DNA from 3 places in the Streptomyces sp. NPDC014734 genome. Region 2 is predicted to be linked to each of the others. Evidence: riboswitches for the same ligand, from Rfam matches in the RefSeq annotation. Region 2 holds a riboswitch; each other region holds the start of a gene.
The links. Region 2 has a riboswitch for cyclic di-AMP ahead of ACF1CT_RS26120 (peptidoglycan DD-metalloendopeptidase family protein). Riboswitches for the same ligand answer to the same signal wherever they lie in the genome.
Positions count from the first base shown of each region.

Region 1: another riboswitch for cyclic di-AMP. It lies ahead of ACF1CT_RS20595 (transglycosylase family protein); the one in region 2 lies ahead of ACF1CT_RS26120 (peptidoglycan DD-metalloendopeptidase family protein).
Region 3: another riboswitch for cyclic di-AMP. It lies ahead of ACF1CT_RS04045 (M23 family metallopeptidase); the one in region 2 lies ahead of ACF1CT_RS26120 (peptidoglycan DD-metalloendopeptidase family protein).

Region 1 is NZ_JBIBYN010000012.1:132,540-135,807, reverse strand. Features, by position in the region: gene eno (phosphopyruvate hydratase) at 1-679, opposite strand, end outside; gene ACF1CT_RS20595 (transglycosylase family protein) at 999-1,772, opposite strand; cyclic di-AMP (ydaO/yuaA leader) riboswitch at 1,776-1,946, opposite strand; gene ACF1CT_RS20590 (transglycosylase family protein) at 2,246-3,247, opposite strand.
Region 2 is NZ_JBIBYN010000018.1:151,063-154,330, reverse strand. Features, by position in the region: gene ACF1CT_RS26125 (SGNH/GDSL hydrolase family protein) at 1-655, opposite strand, end outside; gene ACF1CT_RS26120 (peptidoglycan DD-metalloendopeptidase family protein) at 856-1,809, opposite strand; cyclic di-AMP (ydaO/yuaA leader) riboswitch at 1,815-1,969, opposite strand; gene ACF1CT_RS26115 (alpha-galactosidase) at 2,276-3,268, opposite strand, start outside.
Region 3 is NZ_JBIBYN010000002.1:26,924-30,191, reverse strand. Features, by position in the region: tRNA gene ACF1CT_RS04055 (tRNA-Met) at 21-94, shown strand; gene ACF1CT_RS04050 (PP2C family protein-serine/threonine phosphatase) at 383-1,483, shown strand; cyclic di-AMP (ydaO/yuaA leader) riboswitch at 1,730-1,882, shown strand; gene ACF1CT_RS04045 (M23 family metallopeptidase) at 2,152-3,213, shown strand.

The DNA of each region.
Region 1 (3,268 bases), on a different contig from region 2:
TGACGGCCTCGACGATGAGGTCGAGGGCGGCGCGGTTCGACTCCAGGTTCGGCGCGAAGCCGCCCTCGTCGCCGAGGCCGGTCGACAGGCCCTTGGTCTTCAGGACCTTCTTCAGGGTGTGGTAGACCTCGGCACCCCAGCGCAGGGCCTCGGAGAAGGACTCCGCGCCGATCGGGGCGATCATGAACTCCTGGATGTCGACGTTGGAGTCGGCGTGCGACCCACCGTTGAGGATGTTCATCATCGGAACGGGCAGCAGGTGCGCGTTCGGGCCGCCGAGGTAGCGGAACAGCGGCAGGTCCGAGGCCTCGGAGGCGGCGTGCGCGACGGCCAGCGAGACGCCGAGGATGGCGTTGGCGCCGAGCGAGCCCTTGTTCTCGGTGGCGTCCAGGTCGAACATCGCCTGGTCGATCAGCCGCTGCTCGGTGGCGTCGTAGCCGACGAGCTCCGGGCCGATCTGCTCGATCACGGCGAGGACGGCCTTCTCGACGCCCTTGCCCTGGTAGCGGTTGGGGTCGCCGTCGCGAAGCTCAATGGCCTCGAACGCGCCGGTGGAGGCGCCGGACGGCACAGCAGCACGGCCCGTGCTGCCGTCGTCGAGGCCGACCTCGACCTCGACCGTGGGGTTCCCCCGGGAGTCGAGGATTTCTCGGGCTACGACGACGTCGATGGACGGCACGAGGCATCTCCTTCTGGGATATGACGCTGGTTCTGCAGGGTCACTTTGGCCTTGCGACAAGAGCCTAACCGGCCCGGCCCGCTCGGCCCGACGACCGCCCGCCCCCTGGGACGAAAAAGGGCCCGAGAGGGCATGATCCGGGGCAAACGGCAGGTTCATTACGGATCAGTAACTACAAAGGTTGAACCGACGGGCGCCGCACACCGCGCCCCTCACGCAGAAACCCCGGCCCGGCGCGTACGGGGAAACGCGCGCCGGGCCGGGGTGGCTCGGGGAGGAGAGAGCCGGGCCGGGATGGCCCGGGGGGAGGGAGCCGGGACTACTTCGTCAGGTGCAGCTGCTGACCCGGGTAGATCAGGTCGGCGTCCTCGACGATGTCCTTGTTCAGCTCGAACAGCCGCTGCCAGCCGCCCTTGACCTTGTGGTCCGCGGCGATCTTGCTGAGGGAGTCGCCGGAGACGACCTTGTACTCGCCGTCGCCCTTCTCGACCTTCTCGCCGGTCGGGGTGGTGACGGTCTTCTTCGACTCGGCGCGCGGGGCGGCGTGGCGCTCCGAGCGGGAGGCGGCCGGGGCCTCGGTGCGCTCGGCCTTCTTCGGCTGGGCCTTCTTCGGCTGGGCCTGCTGCGACTGCTGACGCTTCGGCGCCGAGGGGGTGCTCTGCTGCTTGGCGGCACCGGAGTTGGCGGAGGAACCGGTGTCGACACCCGGGTCGACACCGTCGTTGCGCAGGTTGCCGGCCCAGGCGCAGCCCCAGGCACCCGGACCCTGCATGGCGAGAAGGCGCTCGGCGGTGGCGATCTGCTGGGCCTTGGTGGCCAGGTCGGCGCGGGGGGCGTACTGCGTACCGCCGGCGGCGGCCCAGCTGGACTGCGAGAACTGCAGACCGCCGTAGTAGCCGTTGCCGGTGTTGATGGACCAGTTGCCGCCGGACTCGCACTGGGCGACGGCGTCCCAGGTGGAGACGGAGGCGGCGGAAGCGCCGGTCGCACCCATCAGCGGAACGGCGACGGCGGTGCCGGCGACACCGGCGAGCGTGGCGATCCGGACGGCCTTGGACGGGCGGCGGTGCTTGCCCTTGCCGGAAAACAGCATGGAACTTCTCCTCACCGACGCCTACGAGGTGAGCTGTCGGGTTCGGGCCAAGTGAGTTGCCCGGTCGCACGTCCTAGCGCGCGACTTCACCCCTAGCCGGTCCTGATGCGTCCTTCGACGACCGGGCCGACGCCTACCTGGGTCCCCCGCTCCTGCCTACGGCGCTTTCGCGTCTGTTCCCCCCGACCGACGGCAGGATTCGGCGTGACGGTCGACGGGGCCCGCGGTGCGAGCGGTTTCGAACGTAAACATACGCAAGCCCTACATTCAAAGATGGACACATCGGACAATATGCCCTTACTTGCATCCGATGAACTGCCGTTTCCGCAGGTCGGGAGCGATGCGCGAGAACACCTCGGACACGACACGCCAATACACGCAAAGAGACCCATGTCTCACTTGGACACAAGTGGACATAGGCCCCTGAAGCACCCCAGACTTTGAGGCTCTTTCAGTCGATTGTCAGGCAGTTCTCAGCCTGCCCTCACATCGAGTTCGAGGTTCTGGCCAGGGAGGATGAGGTCCGGGTCGGAGCCGACGACGTCCTTGTTCGACTCGTAGAGCGCGGTCCACCCACCGGGAACCTTCTGTGCGTCAGCAATCGCCCAGAGATTGTCACCGGGACGGACGGTGTAGGTGTCGTCGGCGACCGGGGCTCCCGTGTCGCGGGCCCCGCCCTCGCCCCGGGAGGCGTGACGGCCCGACTCGCGGTCGTCGCCGCCGGACGAGTCGCGGCCCTCCTCGGCGGCCGGGGCGCCGCGGTGCTTGCCACCCGTGCCCGCGGCACCGTCCGTTCCGGACGGGGCGGAGGAACCCGAGGGATCGGAGGAACCCGAGGAACCGGGGCCTGACGAACCGGACGCGTCGTTCGCGCCGGGGGAACGGGAGGCGTCCGCGGACGGGGACGCCGACTCGGTGGCCGAGGGGTTCGCGGACGGCTCGGTGCCGCCCTTCGGCTCCTTGGCGTCGTCCGCGGGCGTGGCGCCGTCGGACGGGGACGCCGACGCGCCCTTCGCCGGCTGCTCGCTCCCCGTCGCCCCCGCGGACTGAGCCGGGTCGGCGGAGGGCGTCACTCCCGGGTCGACCCCGGGCAGCGCCCCGCCCGTCGCGAGGCCGGAGATGACCGCACAGCTCGGCCACGCCTTCGGGCCCCGGGCGTCGAGGATCTTCTCGGCCACCGCGATCTGCTGCGCCCGGCTGGCGAGGTCGGCCCGCGGGGCGTACGACTCACCGCCGTACGCCTTCCAGGTCTCCGGGGAGAGCTGGAGGCCGCCGTAGGAGCCGTTGCCGAAGTCGGCGCTCCACGTGCCCCCGCTCTCGCACTCGGCAACCCGGTCCCATGTCGTGGCGTCGGCCGCCTGCGCGGCGCCCGCGCCGAGCAGCGGGATGGCGATGGCGGATCCGGTCACACCCGCGGCGACGACGATGGCGGGTGCCTGACGAGGGCGGCGGTGTCGGCCGTTCGCGGAGCCCATGGGATTGCCTTCCGTGTGACG
Region 2 (3,268 bases):
GGACCTGGGCGGCGCGCAGTGCGACCCGGGTGTGTCCCTCGGGGGACAGGTGGAGCCGGTCGTCGTCCCAGGCGCGCCGGTCCTGGACGGAGCGCAGCGACCACAGGTCGAGGACGGGGCAGTCGTAGCGGTCGGCGATGGACCGCACGTGGGCGGTGTACGTGGCGATCTTGCCGCGCAGGTGGCGCAGCACGGGAACGCCCCGGGTGTCGAAGCCCGTGGTGACCATGACGGTGCCGACCGACCGGGCGAGCTCGGCGACGGCGCGCTCGAACCGCTCGGCCACGTCGTCCGGGTCGGTTCCGGGCCTGATGATGTCGTTGCCGCCGGCGCAGAAGGTCACCAGGTCGGGTGCCAGTTCCCTGGCACGCGGCACCTGCTCCTCGACGATCTGGTCGAGGAGGCGTCCGCGTACGGCGAGGTTGGCGTACCTGAAATCCGCGTGCGTGGGGCCTTCGGTGCTCGTCGCCGCGTCGGGGTCCGGGAGCTGGTCCGCGAGAAGTACCGCGAAACGGTCCGCCCAGCCGACGTAGGTCCCGTCCGGACCGGGGTCTCCGACTCCCTCGGTGAAGCTGTCGCCGATCGCCGCGTACGACCCGATGACGCCCTGCCGGTCGATGACGTCACGTTGGTTGTTTCTCGAATCGTCTGCCACAAGGGCTTATCCTGCACCGACGAATGTGACCTACGCGACCGTAATAAGGGGTTGACGGGTGGTGAGATAGACCACCCGGTCAGGGTCTGCGACAGGGGAATAACGAGCTGGGGAGCAGAAGGGGCGGTGCGCCGCCGCGCACCGCCCCTTCGTTGTCGCCCAGGTCACACCTGGCCGCTGCGGCCGTCCGGCCGTTCGGCTCAGACGTAGACGCCGTGCGCGGCGAGGTAGGCGATCGGGTTGATGTCCGAGCCGTAGCCCGGACCGGTGCGGACCTCGAAGTGCAGGTGCGGACCGGTGGCGTTGCCGGTGGAACCGGAGAGGCCGATCTGCTGACCGGCGCCCACGGACTGGCCCGCCGAGACGGAGATCGAGGACAGGTGGCCGTACTGCGAGTAGCGGCCGTCGGCGTGCTTGATGACGACCTGGTTGCCGTACGCGCCGCCCCAGCCCGCGGTGACGACGGTGCCGGAGGTGATGGCCTTCACGCCGGTGCCGGTGAAGACGGGGAAGTCGATCCCGGTGTGGCTGCCGCTGGACCAGTTCGAGCCGGAGGCGCGGTAACCGGTGGTGTGGTTGCCGGGAACCGGGTGCACGTAACCGGAGGCGCTGCTCCGGTCGGCCGGGGCGGACGTCTTCGACTCCGTGACCGTGGAGGGCTTGGCCGGGGCCGACTTGGCGGGGGCGGACTTCTCGACGGTCGCCGACGGCGCCGCGGGGGCCTTCGACGGGAGCGAGGAGCCCGCACCCGCGCCGGTGGGCGCGGAGGCGCCGGAGGCCTTGGCGCCGAGCGTCAGCTTCATGCCCGGGAAGATCAGGCTCGGGTCGTCGCCGACGACCGCGCGGTTGTCCTGGTAGAGCTTCTGCCAGCCGCCGTCGACCTTGTGCTCGGCTGCGATCTTCGACAGGTAGTCGCCCGCGACGACGGAGTACGTCGTGGTGGCGGCCTGCTTCTGGGCGGCCTGCTGGGCCGGGGCGGCGTGTGCGGCGGAGGCCGACTTCGGGGCGGCGGCCGGGGCCGACTGCTCCGCGGCGTGGGCGCCGGTGGCGCCCAGCAGCGGCAGGGCGATGACGGCGCCGCCGGTGCTCACGGCGGCGACGCCGCGGGCGATGGTGCTGGTCCTGGTACGACGGTGCTTACCCGCGATGGGCATGACGTGCTTCCTCTCCGGCGCCTACGAGGTGAGCTGTCGGGTTCGGGCTGGAGATGCCCGGTCGCGGCGAGCGCGACTTCACCCCGAGCCGACCGGATTTCTCCGTTCGGCGGCCTACCTGGTTCCCCCGCTCCTGCCACGCGATGAGTGGGTGCGATATCCGGTCGGCGGCAGGATTAGGCGGTCCGGCCGGATTGACGGTGACCGTAAGCGAGTCGGGACGGCGAGAACAAGCCATTGGTTCCGCACCGGATTCCACGCCGGGAATTCGGCGCGGAATTCCGGTCACCCTCCGTGGATTACGGATCTTGAATTTCCGCGCCGCACACGGAATATCCGACCCCTCCGCCAGCACGTACGGTCACGGATATGATCCCGCTCACGAGCCGGAAACCCGCGAGCGGATCAATCGACACACATTCCATAAAATCAACTCATTACGGACATGGCAGAGATCGGTGCGCGTTCACGCGCGCCGCAGCCTCAGCACCCGCGCGTCCAGGTCGCCCCGGAGCCCGCTGTGCAGCCCCTGGTGGAGCAGCACCGACCCGTGGTGCACCGACCCCGTGTCCAGACAGGTGTACGTCGCCGCCGGGTCGAGTCCGCGCAGTCGCAGGGCCGGCGGCCGCTCCCCGAAGCGCTGCGCCTGCAGCCACATCAGGACCACGGTCTCCTCGCCGTGGACGTACTGCACCGCGCTCAGCCCGCCGCGCGGGGCGCGCAGCCGGTACAGCGCCCCGTGCTGCACCACCGGCCGGATCTCCTTGTAGAGGTCGACCCAGTTCCGCGCCTCGGCCAGGTCCTCCGCACTCCACTCGGCAAGGTCGCCACCCACCCCGAGCACGCCGGCCATCGCGCTCACGAAGCGGAAGCGCAGGGAGCTGACCCGGTCGTTGAGCTGCACGTTCGGGCTGTCGGTGACCCAGGCTGCCATCACCCGGGCGGGATGGATCTGGCCGAATCCCTCCTGGATGGCGAGGCGGTCGAGCGGGTCGGTGTTGTCCGAGGTCCACACCTGATCGGTGCGGGAGAGGATGCCCAGGTCGATCCGGCCACCGCCGCCCGAGCAGGACTCGAAGGCCACCGAGGGATGCGCGGCCCGCAGCCGGTCGATCAACGCGTACAGACCGTCGACATGTTCGACCCAGAGTTTCTGCGGATATTCCTCACCCGGCCATCCCGCGTCCGTGAAGCTGCGGTTGAAGTCCCATTTCACGTAATCGATCGGAGCATTGGTCAGCAGGGCGTCCAGTTGTTCCCAGAGATACTCGCGAACGTCGCTCCGGGCCAGATTGAGCACCAGTTGATGACGGAACTCGGTCCGTTCACGTCCTGGGAAATGCTGCACCCACTCGGGGTGCGCACGATAGAGATCGCTGTCGGGATTGACCATTTCCGGTTCGACCCAGATGCCGAACTGCATGCCGAGGCCGTGCACTTCGTCGGCCAGTGGTTTCAG
Region 3 (3,268 bases), on a different contig from region 2:
CGTAGAGTTGTGTTCACCGACGCGGGGTGGAGCAGCTCGGTAGCTCGCTGGGCTCATAACCCAGAGGTCGCAGGTTCAAATCCTGTCCCCGCTACTGAAGACCTGGGCCCGACACGCATGCAGCGTGTCGGGCCCAGGTCGTTCTGGCGTGCGACGGCCGGGCGCACATCGGGTGGGGTGTGAGCTGCGCCCTGCGGGTACCCCCATTGGGGGACGAGGATTCGCCGCACGGCTCCGCTCCGGCGAGCCTGAGGGCGGGGCGCGGTATCGTCCGCAGCCGCGCGTACCGGGCAGGAGACCACAGGTGTGGAAGCGGCTGAAGCGGCGCGGCAGGCATGCCGGAGAAGGGGCAGGGGTCGCCGGTACCAGGCAGTTCGTGCGCATGCTGCCCGCGCTGATGATCGCCGGCGGACTGGTGTTCGACCTGTTGACGCCGCCGACCTTCACCGCCATCCCGATGTTCGTGGCGGCACCGCTGATCGCCGCGCCGTTCTTCTCACTGGCCAGCACCATTCGTATCGGCGTCGCCTCGATGCTGGCCGTCGTCGCGCTGCGGCTGTTCAGCAGGACGTTGCCGGAGATCGTGCCGCTGATCGAACTGCTCACGCTGGCCACCGTCTCGATCCTGGCGGTGGTGATCAACGGGGTCGTGCGGCGGAGCAATGAGCAGTTGGCGTCCGCGAGGGTCATCGCCGAGCGGGCCATGCGCGCCGTGCTGCCGAAGCCGTCTGACCGGATCGGAGGGCTGCATGTGGCGGCCCGGTACGAGGCGGCCCAGGCGGACGAGTTCGTCGGCGGCGACCTGTTCGCCGTGACGGACACCCCGCACGGGGTGCGGCTGGTGGTGGGGGACGTGCGCGGGAAGGGGCTCGACGCCGTGGAGACGGTGGCGGTGGTCATCGGGGCGTTCCGGGAGGCGGCCGAACAGGAGCGTTTCCTGGAGGGCGTGGCGCGGCGGCTGGAGCGGGCGCTGGCGCGGGAGGGGGAGATGCGGAGGGGGCTCGACGCCGTGGAGGGCTTCACCACTGCCGTACTTGCCGAGATCCCGTCGGGGCTGTCCCGGGTCCGGATCGTCAACCGGGGGCATCCGGAGCCGATCCTGCTGCACCCGGACGGGGCGCTGGACGTTCTGGCGCCGTCGGTGCCCGCGCTGCCGCTCGGCATGGACCTGGGCGCGTGGCCCGACCGGGCGGACGAGTGGGAACTGCTGCCGGGAACGACTCTGCTCCTCTACACGGACGGTCTTTCCGAGGCGCGGAACGCCGAGGGGGTCTTCTACGATCCGGCGGCCCGGCTGCGCGGGCGGATCTTCCCCGGCCCCGAGGAGCTGCTGTCCGCGCTCACCGATGACGTGCGCCTGCACACGGGTGGCGAGTCGACGGACGACATGGCGCTGCTCGCGGTCGTGCGTCCTGCGGAGGGGCAGCCGGACCGGCGCAGAACCGTCCGGATCGTGGGGCCGGGCCCCGTGCGATCGGGATGACGTCCGGGCCGTCGAGGGCGCCACGGTGCGTAATCGAGAGACGCCGCTCCGATAACATTTGACGCAACGTCAGTTCAAGGGGTGTGACTGAGGGGCGATCAACTCGTCTGTTGCGTCCGCCTGTGTCCCGTAAAGTCCAGGCCAAAGACGTGAACGATCAGTGGGAACGGCTTGGAATCGGACCCGGGTGTCTATTAACGTTCGATAACGCAGTGCGGTCGTCCCAGCCGTCGTCAGTGGCGGCACCGCGTGCGAGCGCCGAATTCCGAAAGGAAACCGGGGAACCATCACCTTGGGGTGAATCGGACATCTGTGCCTCGTGAGAGGCGGAGAAGTCCGTAGGAGACCTTCCTGCTCCGAACCCGTCAGCTAACCCGGTAGGCGAGAAGGAAGGAAAGGAGTGCGCCCCCGTGGCGTCCAACAAGCCTGCCCCAGAGGCCCCCACCCGGCTCGACTCCGCATTCGGACCCGGTAACGGCGCCGACTTCGCCCCGGGGTACGGCTCCGGCCCGGGATATGGCTCCGGCCAGAGCTACGGTTCCGTCCAGGGTTACGGTTCCGGTTACGGTTACGCCCCCGAACCCGGCTACGGCTCCGAGTACGGAACCGTCGGCACGGGAACGGCGTTCGGCTCCGATTCCGGTACGTCGTACGGCACCGATCCCGGCATGGGCGGCGGTGAACCGGGCGAGGTCTTCGTCGCGGGCCGATCCGGCGGTGAGTTCCACGCCGACCTCGACCGCGGTCCCGAGCGTGCCCTGGACGAGTGGAACCCCACCGAGGAGTCCGTCCGTCCTGTACGCGGCAAGCACCGTGTCGCCAAGCAGCGCAACGGACTTGCCCGCAGTTCCACGGTGCTCGGGGTCGGCGTCATAGCGGCCGTCGGCGCGGGCGGCATGGCCACCGCGCAGAGCAAGCCGCCGGTCTCCATCTCGCTCCCCGACTCCATCGCGGACAACCTGCCCGACGCCGCGTCCCTTCCCGGCGTGGGTGCCTTCTTCTCGGGCGGCTCCGAGGACGACAAGCCCCGGGACACCACCGCCGACGCGCCGCTCACCACGGCCGGCCTCACCTCCGCCGAGGCCGAGCAGGGTACGACGGACGCGGGGGAGGCGCTCCGCGCCCGTATCCTCCAGCAGGCCGAGCAGCAGCAGGACGCCGCCGACGCCGAGGCCAGGGCGGCGCAGGAGAAGGTCGCCGCGGAGAAGGCCGCCGCGGAGGCCAAGAAACAGCAGGACGCCGCCGAGGCCAAGGTCGCCGCCGAGAAGAAGAAGGCGGAGGAGGAGGCCAAGAAGAAGGCCGAGGCCCTGCGTCTCGCCAAGCTCGCTGCCAGCTATGCCATTCCGGTCAGCTCCTACACCATCACCTCGACGTACGGGCAGGCCGGCCCCATGTGGTCCTCCGGCCACCACACCGGCCTCGACTTCGCGGCGCAGACGGGCACGCCGATCAAGGCCGTGCACAGCGGCACCATCAAGTCGGCGGGCTGGTCCGGCGCGTACGGCTACCGCACGGTGCTGGAGCTGGAGGACGGTACGGAGCTGTGGTTCTGCCACCAGTCCTCGATCGGTGTCGGCGTCGGCCAGAAGGTCTCCACCGGTGAGACCATCGGCCGGGTCGGTGCCACCGGAAACGTGACGGGAGCCCACCTCCACCTGGAGGTCCACACCCCCGACGGTACGGGTGTCGACCCGATGAACTGGCTCCGGAACAAGGGGCTCACCCCCTGAACCACCGCTGGACGGGCTCCGGATCGTCGTCTCCGGCCGTCCTGCGGTGCTGAGT